Azoarcus sp. KH32C: one gene and its partner. The protein of the gene in region 2 interacts with the protein of the main gene of each other region in a pairwise test. Links are inferred from orthologs where the notes say so. Each region holds a gene or a part of one and is shown on either strand. Other genes may lie near its edges.

The links. The genes of interacting proteins can lie anywhere in the genome.
Region 1: the proteins of rlmN (region 2) and ftsZ interact in binary tests that used the Escherichia coli proteins (3 or more experiments, as listed by UniProt). The link is inferred for Azoarcus sp. KH32C from one-to-one orthologs.

What each region holds. Positions count from the first base shown.
Region 1 is NC_020516.1:4,128,013-4,132,520, forward strand. Bases 1,621-4,508 are described here. They hold ftsZ (cell division protein FtsZ), read right to left. Parts: upstream 3,691-4,508; coding sequence 2,551-3,690; downstream 1,621-2,550. Other genes in these bases: lpxC (UDP-3-O-acyl-N-acetylglucosamine deacetylase), read right to left, coding at 1,621-2,360; ftsA (cell division protein FtsA), read right to left, coding at 3,838-4,508. Also shown: preprotein translocase subunit SecA, read right to left, coding at 1-628; AZKH_RS18425 (DUF721 domain-containing protein), read left to right, coding at 803-1,246; AZKH_RS18430 (hypothetical protein), read right to left, coding at 1,243-1,431; more of lpxC, read right to left, coding at 1,440-1,620. UniProt on the Escherichia coli protein: Essential cell division protein that forms a contractile ring structure (Z ring) at the future cell division site. The regulation of the ring assembly controls the timing and the location of cell division.
Region 2 is NC_020516.1:866,151-872,246, reverse strand. What follows is about bases 1-2,855. They hold rlmN (23S rRNA (adenine(2503)-C(2))-methyltransferase RlmN), read right to left. Parts: upstream 2,068-2,855; coding sequence 934-2,067; downstream 1-933. Other genes in these bases: nifA (nif-specific transcriptional activator NifA), read left to right, coding at 2,769-2,855; ndk (nucleoside-diphosphate kinase), read right to left, coding at 2,153-2,578; pilW (type IV pilus biogenesis/stability protein PilW), read right to left, coding at 140-937; AZKH_RS03975 (helix-turn-helix domain-containing protein), read right to left, coding at 1-143. Also shown: more of nifA, read left to right, coding at 2,856-4,427; AZKH_RS03950 (hypothetical protein), read right to left, coding at 4,663-5,232; AZKH_RS26140 (diguanylate cyclase), read left to right, coding at 5,582-6,096.

The DNA of each region.
Region 1 (4,508 bases), 3.3 Mb from region 2 along the record:
CGTCGACGATGGCGTAGTTGAGCGCGCGCTGAACCCGTTCGCTGGTCGAATAGACCATGTTGTCGCGCAGGTAGTCGAAACCGAACTCGTTGTTCGTACCGTAGGTGATGTCGGCAGCGTAAGCAGCCTGCTTCTCGTCATGCTGCATGCGCGAGAGGTTGCAGCCGGTGGTCAGGCCCAGGAAGCCGTAGATGCGCCCCATCCATTCCGCGTCGCGGCTGGCCAGGTAGTCGTTGACCGTCACGACGTGGACGCCCTTGCCGGCGAGCGCGTTCAGGTAGGCCGGCAGGGTGGCGACCAGGGTCTTGCCCTCGCCGGTCCGCATTTCCGCGATCTTGCCGTTGTGCAGGACCATGCCGCCGATGAGCTGGACGTCGAAATGGCGCATGCCATGCACGCGCTTTCCGGCCTCCCGCACGACCGCGAAGGCCTCCGGCAGAAGGCTGTCGAGGGACTCGCCGTTCGCGACGCGCTGCTTGAACTCGGCGGTCTTGCCCCGCAGGGCCTCGTCCGACAGGGCTGAAATTTCCGGCTCGAGCGCGTTGATCGCCCGGACGGTCTGGGAATACTGACGGACAAGGCGGTCGTTGCGACTACCGAAGATTTTCTTGAGCAGGCCGGAAATCATGAGAAATTTTTGGGTTCGATTCGGCAAAGCGGGAAGTTTAGCATGCCGAGGGCAAGCCCCTGAGTGCCGTGCAGGCAAGGGAGAATTGCAGGCTCACCGTAACTGCGGAGATGGCGCGCTTGCTCTGCCTGCCGCCACCCCCTACCATCGCTTACCGACCCCCGATTTGTCCCCATGACCCAGCTCATCAACCGCTACCTCGGCAGTGGCGACTCACTCGCGCGATTGCAGGACCACGCCGCACGCCTGATGCGCCTTCAGAACGTGCTCGCACAGCACCTGCCGCCGGCGCTCGCGGCGGCTTGCTCGGTCGCGAACCTCAAGAGTGGCACGCTGGTGCTGCTCGCCGACGGAGGGGCCGTGGCGGCCCGCCTCAAGCAGATGGCCCCGACGCTGACCGCGCAATTCGCCGCCACCGGCGTACCCGTAACGGCCATCCAGGTGAAAGTGAAGGTCAATGAGGCGCCCGAGCCCGCACGGCGGGTCACCTCCCGCAGCTTGTCGGAGAGCGGAGCGCGCAGCCTGACGGATTTTTCGGCATCCTTGCCCGCCGATTCGCCGCTACGCGAGGCGCTGGAACGGCTCGTGTCACGCAGCCGCCGCGACGAAAAGGCCTAGACGAAGGGCACGAAGACCCGTTCGAGTGCGAACAGCGCGAGGTAGACGAAGATCACCACGACCGCCGCGCGAAAGAATTTCCACGCCCACGCCCGGTAGCGGACATTGCCCGTAAACATCCAGGCAATGACTGATCCGCCGATGCCGATCGCCGCCAGCACCATGAAAATGCGGATGACCAGCATCTGGCGCGTCAGGAAACGGTTGCGAGGGCGAACTGGTGGGTCACGGCCGCAGGCGTCGCAGCATCCTGTTCGAAGGTGACGATTTCCCAGGCGGACTGGTCTTCGAGCAGCACGCGCAGAATCTGGTTGTTGAGCGCGTGACCGGACTTGTGCGCGTTGTAGCTCGCGAGCAAGGGGTGACCGCACAGATAAAGATCGCCGATCGCGTCGAGCACCTTGTGTTTGACGAACTCGTCCGCGTAACGCAAGCCGTCGGCATTGAGCACGCGGTATTCGTCCATCACGATCGCATTGTCCAAGCTGCCGCCGAGCGCGAGGCCGTTGGCGCGCATGAACTCGACATCCTGCATGAAACCGAAGGTGCGGGCGCGTGCAATGTCGCGCACGTACGACTGTTCGGCGAAGTCCACCGTGACGCTGGTCGAGGTCTTGTCGATTGCCGGATGGTTGAAGACGATCGAGAAGGTCAGGCGGAAACCGTCATACGGATCGAGCCGCACCCACTTGTCGCCTTCTTCGTAGACGACGGGCTTTTTGACGCGCAGGAAACGCTTTGGCGCCTTCTGCTCCTCGATTCCGGCAGACTGCAGCAGGAACACGAAGGGTCCGGAGCTACCGTCGAGGATCGGGATTTCGGGCGCATCGACGTCAACATGCAGGTTGTCGATCCCGAGGCCGGCGAGCGCCGACATCAGGTGCTCGACGGTGCCGACCTTCGCGCCGTTCCGCTCGAGCCCCGAGCACATCCGCGTGTCGCAGACGGAATACGGATCGGCAGGAAAATCGATTACCGGATCCAGATCGACACGATGGAACACGATTCCGGTATCGGGAGCAGCCGGCCGCAGCACGAGCTGGACCTTGCGTCCGCCGTGCAGGCCGACGCCGGTGGCTTTGACGAGGGATTTAAGGGTGCGCTGCCGGATCATGTTCGTTTCCTCTTTTCGCCCAACATTTTAGCACGCACGTCAAGCCGGCCGCGGCGAATATTGCGGCGCAGCAACACTTCCTGACGCCCCCGTCAGGACCACCGTTTGGCCGGCACGTAAACGACGACGGGCGTCCGATACAGACCGGAGGCGGCGGTCTGCATCGGACGCCCGCACGGGGCAATGCCGGTCAGTCTGCCTGCTTGCGCAGGAAGGCGGGAATGTCGTAGGTGCCCATGCCGTTGGCGCTCATCGCCTCGACGGTCGTGCGGCGGCCGTGGCGGATCACCGCCGGAACGTCCAGGTTCGTCATGTCGATGGCGCCCATCGAGGGGCCGTACGTACCGGTACCGGCCACAACCTGCATCACGGGCTGGCGAGCGGCACGCGGCACGCCCAGACCGGTTGCGACAACGGTGACGCGGATGCGGTCTTCCATCGACTCGTCGAACACGGTGCCGTACTTCACGAAGGCTTCCGGCGCAGCGAAGGCCTGAACGGTCTTCACGGCATCGCGGACTTCGGACATCTTCAGCGAGCGGCTCGCGGTGATGTTGATCAGCACGCAACGCGCACCCGACAGCTCCGTGCCTTCCAGCAGGGGGCTGACGGCAGCCTGTTCGGCGGCGAGGCGGGCGCGATCCATGCCGGCGGCTTCGGCCGAACCCATCATCGCGCGGCCCATTTCACCCATGGCGGTGCGAACGTCCTGGAAGTCGACGTTCACCAGACCGGGAACGTTGATGATTTCCGCAATGCCGCCCACGGCACTGCTCAGCACGTTGTCGGCAGAACGGAAGCAGTCCTCGAAGCCGGCGTCGTCGCCGTACACTTCGAGCAGCTTGTCGTTGAGGACGACGATCAGCGAGTCGACATGGCGGGTCAGCTCTTCAACGCCACTCTCGGCCACGCGCAGGCGATTCTCGAAGTCGAAGGGCTTGGTCACGACCGCGACGGTCAGGATGCCCATTTCCTTCGCAATTTCGGCCACCACGGGAGCTGCACCGGTACCCGTGCCGCCACCCATGCCGCCGGTGATGAAACACATGTGAGCGCCGTCGAGCGCCTCAGCGATCGCGTCGCGCGACTCCTGCGCGGCGGTGCGGCCGGCTTCCGGCTTGGAGCCCGCGCCAAGACCGGAAGTGCCAAGCTGGATCTTGTTCGGTGCAAGACAGCGGCTCAGCGCCTGCGCGTCGGTGTTGGCGGACACGAAGTCCACGCCCTGGACGTTCTGCCGGATCATGTGATCGACGGCATTCCCACCGGCTCCGCCGACACCGACCACCTTGATGATCGTACCGGTCTGCACCTTTTCAACGATTTCGAACATTTCTTGCCTCGCCTCCTAGGGAACTACCCTAACCGTATGCTGCGTTGCGTGAACGCCTATATCTAGTAATGGGTAGCAAGTCTACTACTAAATAGGGTTTTGCACGCAACCCTTAATTCAATTTGACTGTCAAATTCTGCCAGCCGCTCAGAAATTCTTTTCGAACCACGCCTTCATGCGCCCGAACACTTGGCGCACGCTGCGTGTCTCGCGCGCCATGATCCCGCGACGGCGCTGCGCGTGGCCCTCCATCACGAGGCCCATCGCGGCGGCATAGCGCGGATGGCACACGACATCGGCGAGGCCGCCTGCGTACTGCGGCGCTCCGACCCGGACTGGCATATGAAACACCTCCTCGCCCAATTCCTCCATGCCGGGCATGACAGATGAACCGCCCGTCAGCACGATACCCGACGACAGCAGTTCCTCGTACCCGCTGCGGCGTAGCTCGGCCTGCACCAACTCGAACAGTTCGGACACACGCGGCTCGATGACGTCCGCAAGGCGCTGGCGCGACAGCGGGCGCGGCGGACGGTCGCCGACGCCGGGGACCTCGATCATTTCTTCGGGATCGGCCAGCGTATGCATCGCGATGCCCTGGCTAATCTTGATTTCCTCGGCTTCCGCGGTCGGCGTACGCAAGGCCATCGCGATATCGTTGGTGATCTGGTCGCCCGCGACCGGCAACACGGCCGTGTGACGGATTGCCCCCTGAGTGAAGACTGCAATGTCGGTCGTGCCGCCGCCGATATCGACGAGGCACACGCCCAGTTCTTTCTCGTCCTCGGTCAGCACCGAGTAGCTCGACGCGAGCGGCT
Region 2 (6,096 bases):
CGCCCGGTCAGCTTGAGGGCCAGCGCGACGTCGCCCGGGGTTTCACCGCGCGCCTCACGCGCACGACGCAATTCCAGGCCGATCGCTTCAGCGCCGCCGGAGGGCTCGGCGCCGGCCTGCGGATCCAGATGCACTTCGGTCACTCGTACTTTCCCTGAGTCATCGCTTGAAATTCGGGGCTGTCGGCGAAACGCCCCCGCAATTGGGCGGCGTAGCTCGCCTCGGCATCGCGGTTGCCGAGGCGACGCGCGGTGCGCAGTCCCAGCCAGGCCGACGCGGCGGTCGGTTCGCCTTCCTGGTGCAATTGCACAAGATAGGTGTTGGCGACCTCATACGCGCCGCGGCGGTACGCGATCCCGGCCAGTTGATAGATCGCGGAGCGGTTCGACGGATCGAGCTGGACGGCGCGCCGCAACTCCGTTTCCGCCGCCGCCTCGTCCCCCTTGGCGAGATAGCAGAGCCCGGCATTGGTATAGGGCCGTGTGGGCGTGCGGTAATAGGGGTTGCGCGCCGCTATGGCCAGCCGCTCGAGACCGTCGCTGAAGTTCCCGTTCACGCACTGGAACCAGCCGTAGCTGTTGTTGTATTCGGGATCGTTGGGCGCCATCGACAGCGCGCGCTGAAAGTTTTCGCGCGCGCTAGGCATGTCGTCGATGTACATGTAGACCAGCGCCATCAGGTGGTACGTGGGCGAATAGTTCGGATCCATCACCAGCGCGGTGCGGGCCTCGTCGAGCGCGACCGCGTAGCGCGCGATCTGGAAGTAGGCCATGCCGAGATCGACATGGACCTTGGCGCTCGCGGCTGCCCCACTGACCGGCAACTCCGACGCGGGCGGCGCGGCATTGCCGCCGGTCGCCCCCGGACGCGTACTCACGCACCCGCCGAGCATCACGGCGAGCAAGGGCATCGAAAGCTTCGCAAGCAGCCGTCTCATGCACGATCCTCCGTCGGTTTCGCCAGCCGCACAACACGTCGCGTGCGATCCTGCACCTGTCCTGCGAGCTGCCCGCAGGCGGCGTTGACGTCGTCCCCGCGCGTCTTGCGCGTCGTCGTGACGATGCCGGCGTCGATCAGGATGCTGGCGAAACGCCGGATCCGGTCGGGGTGCGAGCGTTCGAACCCGGCGTTCGGGAAGGGGTTGAAGGGAATCAGGTTGAACTTGCACGGCACGTCGCGGACCAGCGCGACAAGCGCCCGGGCATGCGCGTCGGTGTCGTTGACGCCGTCGAGCATGACATATTCGAAAGTCACGAAGTCGCGCGGGGCGCGTTCGAGGTAGCGCTGGCAAGCGGCCATCAGCTCCCGCAGCGGGTACTTCTGATTGATCGGCACGAGGCGGTCGCGCAGCGCGTCGTCGGGCGCATGCAGCGACACGGCGAGTGCGACCGGACATTCGTCGCGCAGACGGTCCATCGCCGGTACGATGCCCGAGGTCGATACCGTCACGCGTCGGCGGGACAGGCCGTAGGCGTGGTCGTCGAGCATCAGGCGCAGGGCGGTGACGACGTTGTCGAAGTTCGTCAGCGGCTCGCCCATGCCCATCATCACGACGTTGCTGATCACTCGGCCGTTATCGGGCTCGCCCTCGGCATCCTTGGCTCCCGCCGGGGCCGCGGCGCCGCCCAACAGTTTGTTCGCGAGCCACAGCTGACCGATGATCTCGGCGGCCGTGAGGTTGCGGTTGAAGCCCTGCTTGCCGGTCGAGCAGAAGGCGCAGTCGAGCGCGCAGCCGGCCTGCGAGGAGATGCACAGTGTGCCGCGGTTCGTCTCGGGGATGAACACCGCCTCGACGGCGTTGGCGCTGCCGACATCGAGCAACCACTTGCGCGTGCCGTCGTGCGAGACGGTGTCGCGGATCGCCTGTGGCGGGCGAATGCACGCCTCTTGGGCCAGCTTCGCGCGCAGGCTCTTCGCGACGTCGGTCATGGCGTCGAAATCGGTTTCGCCGAAACGGTGCATCCAGTGCATCACCTGGCGCGCACGGAAGGGCTTTTCGCCGCGCTCCGCGAACCAGGCGACGAGGCCGTCGACGTCGAAATCGAGCAGATTGACCGGTGTTTCCATGTGTTTCCTGTGTTGCCCTCAAAATGCAATCGGCCCGCGACGCACGAAGTGCGCGGGCCGATGCGCGGGCGTAGCCCTGAGAGGCTTAGCGGGCGTAAACGTTCATCCCGGGGAAGAAGAACGCCACTTCGACAGCGGCCGTTTCGGCAGCGTCGGAACCGTGGACCGCGTTGGCGTCGATCGAGTCGGCGAAGTCGGCGCGGATGGTGCCGGCAGCGGCCTTCTTCGGATCGGTCGCGCCCATCAGGTCGCGGTTCTTGGCGATCGCGCCTTCACCTTCCAGCACTTGCACCATCACCGGGCCGGAGATCATGAAGGACACGAGATCCTTGAAGAAGGGGCGTTCCTTGTGGACCGCGTAGAACTGGCCGGCTTCACGCTCGGACAGGTGAACCATCTTCGAGGCGATGATCTTCAGGCCCGCATCTTCGAAGCGCTGGTAGATCTTGCCGATCACATTCTTGGCAACGGCGTCGGGCTTGATGATGGACAGGGTGCGTTCGATGGCCATGTAGAAAAACTCCGGTTTGAATCGGTAAGCAAAAAGTAAGCGAAAAAAGCCTAGCTCGCGATTCTAACAGTTTTTCGTACCCGGCTCGCAGTAAGACAACAAAGTCAAGGGCGTAGGTTTGATAGGCCGAAGCAATGGCGCGCTTCTTGCAGCGCAACATCGCATCCATACACGCACCAAGGTTATTACGATGACGCAAGCGCAAAATTATCGTCGCTCATCCGACATCGATTTGCTGACAATTTACGAGATCAGCAAGGTACTGACCTCTTCGCTGGATTTCCGGCAGAGTCTCCAGACGGTGCTGCAACTGCTACTGTCGCAGCTCAACATGCGGCACGCGCTGGTCGGATTGGTGCAGACGGACGGCCAGCTGCACATTCTTGGTGCGGCGGGCGTACCCTGGCCGATGAGCGAGGCACCAATTCTGGATCCGCGAGAAGGGATCATTTCGAAAGTGATCCGCAGCGGCTCGCCCATCGTGATCCCCGACATCGCCGGGGACGCGCACTTTACGAATCGCACGGGGCGCGACCCCGAGCAGATGAAGGGGGTGTCCTACCTCGTCGTGCCGCTCAAGGTGGATCGCGAGGTGATCGGCATCCTGTCGGCCGATCGCCATCCGGACGACGAGGAAAGCGTCAATTTCGAGCGCGACGTGCGCATGCTGTCGCTGGTCGCGAACCTACTCGCGCAGACCTTCCGGCTGCATCAGGCCGTCGCCGCGGACCGGCAGGCGCTGCTCGAGGAGTCGGCGCGGCTGCAGAAGCAGTTGCAGGGGCAGTACGACATCGAGAACGTGGTGGGCCGTTCGAAGCGCATGAAGGAGGTGTTCGCGGACGTGCATCAGGCGGCGCCGTCGGGCGCGACGGTCTTGCTGCGCGGCGAATCCGGCACCGGCAAGGAGGCGATTGCCCATGCGATCCATTATCTGTCGCCGCGTGTGAAAGGTCCGTTCGTCAAGCTCAATTGCGCGGCGTTGCCGGAAACGCTGCTGGAGTCCGAGCTCTTCGGCCACGAGCGCGGCGCCTTCACCGGCGCAACGTCGGAACGCAAGGGCCGCTTCGAGCTGGCGCGCGGGGGCACGATCTTCCTCGACGAGATCGGCGACATCTCGCCCGCCTTCCAGGCGAAGCTGCTGCGCGTGCTGCAGGAGCAGGAGTTCGAGCGCGTCGGCGGCAACAAGACGATCAAGACCGACGTGCGGCTGGTTGCGGCGACGAACCGCAATCTGGAGGAGATGGTGCAGAAGAACGAGTTCCGCGCGGATCTCTACTTCCGGCTTAATGTCGTCGCGATCTTCCTGCCGGCGCTGCGCGAGCGGAAGGACGACATTCCGCTGCTGGTCGATTTCTTCATCGAACGCTTCAATACCGAAAACCGGCGCCAGCTCGCGATCACGCCGGGCGCGGTCGATATCCTGATGCAGTGCAATTGGCCGGGGAATGTGCGCGAGTTGGAGAACTGCATTCAGCGGGCGGCAACGATGACGCGTTCGAACGTGATCCGTGAGGCCGACATGCGTTGCCAGAAGGGGCAGTGCTTTTCGTCGATGCTGCTCGAGACGACGCAGTCGCGCGCCTGCTTCCCGGTGATCGGCGTGCCGTCCCGCGCCTCGGCGCCGGTGTCGCGACCCGTGTCGATGCCCGCACCCTCTTCCGCCGACGAGGTCGAGGCGCCGCAGGCGGTGGAGCGTCGGGGGGTGCCGATGGGCGAGCGCGACCGGCTGGTCGATGCAATGGAGCGCTGCGGGTGGGTGCAGGCAAAGGCGGCGCGACTGCTGGGATTGACGCCGCGGCAGATCGGCTATGCGCTGCGCAAGTACAACATCGAGGTGAAGCAGCTCTGAGGTTGCCTGCGATCCGCCCGGCCCCGGGGGAGGCTCCCCGTGGGCAGGCGTTCGCGGCCTTCGGCTTCCCGGGGTGGCGGACCTCGCGGGGGCGGGGACGCAAACTCGGGCGCGTTGCGCCCTCAGACATGCGTCCCCTTGTTTCCCCCGCGACGCCCACCACCCCGGCGCTCACGGACAGCCTCCGGGGAGCCTCCCCCGGGGCCGGGCTACGTTTGCTGAAGCGAACTCGCGATCAGACCGGGCGGTTCTCGGCGACCTTCACCGGGCCCATTTCTGCCAGCGCCTGGCTGTATTCGATGCGCGGGAAGCCGCTCGGGCCCTTCGCGGCAGCGTCGACGATGGCGTCGATCTTGGCTTCGGGCGACAGCTTCTTCAGGTCACCCTTCTCCAGGTACAGCAGGTCGAGCAGCTCGTTGTAAACGGTCGCCTCGTCGAGCGGCAGCACGTAGAAGCTCACACCCTCGAATTCGAGCAGGAATTTCTTCGAGATATCGACGTTGCCCGCGAAGATGAAGTACTTGCCGGTCGGCGTGAGCGCGGCGCCGAAGGTCTCGCGCACGAAGTCAAGATGGGCGAGCGAGTCGACGTGCAGGGCGAGGAACACGAGCTGCTCGCCTTCGGCTGCGAGGATCACCTGATCGGCCTTGATTTCGGGCGGGCGCTTTTCGCCTGCGACGGACGGGGGGAACTTGAGACCGAGTTCGCCGCGGAAGCCGTAGCGGTTGGTCTTCTGGGTGGGGCCGCTGACGGTCGGAGACAGCAGCTTGCCTTCGAGGGCGGCGAACAGCGTGGGGGTCGTCATGGTGAGGTCTCGCATCTTCGGTGATTGGGTAGCTGAGCCGTTGCGAGAACCATGCCACAGAACTTTCCTTTTGCTGTCAGTCACTTAAGAAACATAACCACCCGCCGTGTCGCGACATTGTTTGTTCCAAACGCGACAGAAGGCTCATCCGAATCACGACAGGCGCATGCGGAGGGATGACTCTTCGCTCTAACTAAAGTTATAGACACGGGAGACTTTTCACGCTGTCCGGGCAAATTCCATGTGAGAATTGTGGGCAGGCATCAGGTCCCTACCAACAATGAAGACGCCCAGGCCCCTCCTACTTCCGCGATCCACGTCGGCGACGCCGCAGCGCTTCGGATTCGCCATGGTCGCGGCGGCGGCGATCCTGGTGCTCGCTACGATGTTCGCTGCATACGGCGTCTACGACTATCGCGCGACACTCGCCGCGGGGAGAGAATCGGCCGAGCAGATCGCCGACCAGACGGCGCTCGCGGCCGAAGGCACGCTGGAGGCGACGACGCAGTTGCTTCGCTCGATTGCGCTGCTCGTGCGCTCGCCCGTGCGTCACGAGGCGCACGATCCTGCGGCAGTGCGCGCCGCCCTTCTCGACCTGCAGGCGCACACGCCCTATGCGATGGACCTGCTCATCGTATCGCCGGACGGGCGGATAACCGATTGGACCGGCGCGGGCGCCCCGCCGGACATCCGCGACCGCGAGTACTACACCTACCACGCGCGGACGCCGACCAGCGATCTCTACGTCGGCCCGCCGCTGCTGTCGAAGGTGCATACGGGAAAATGGTTCTTCGCGGTGAGCGAGGGGCTGCGCGACGAACGCGGAGCGCTGACGTCGGTCATCGTCGTCATCGTGGATGTCGG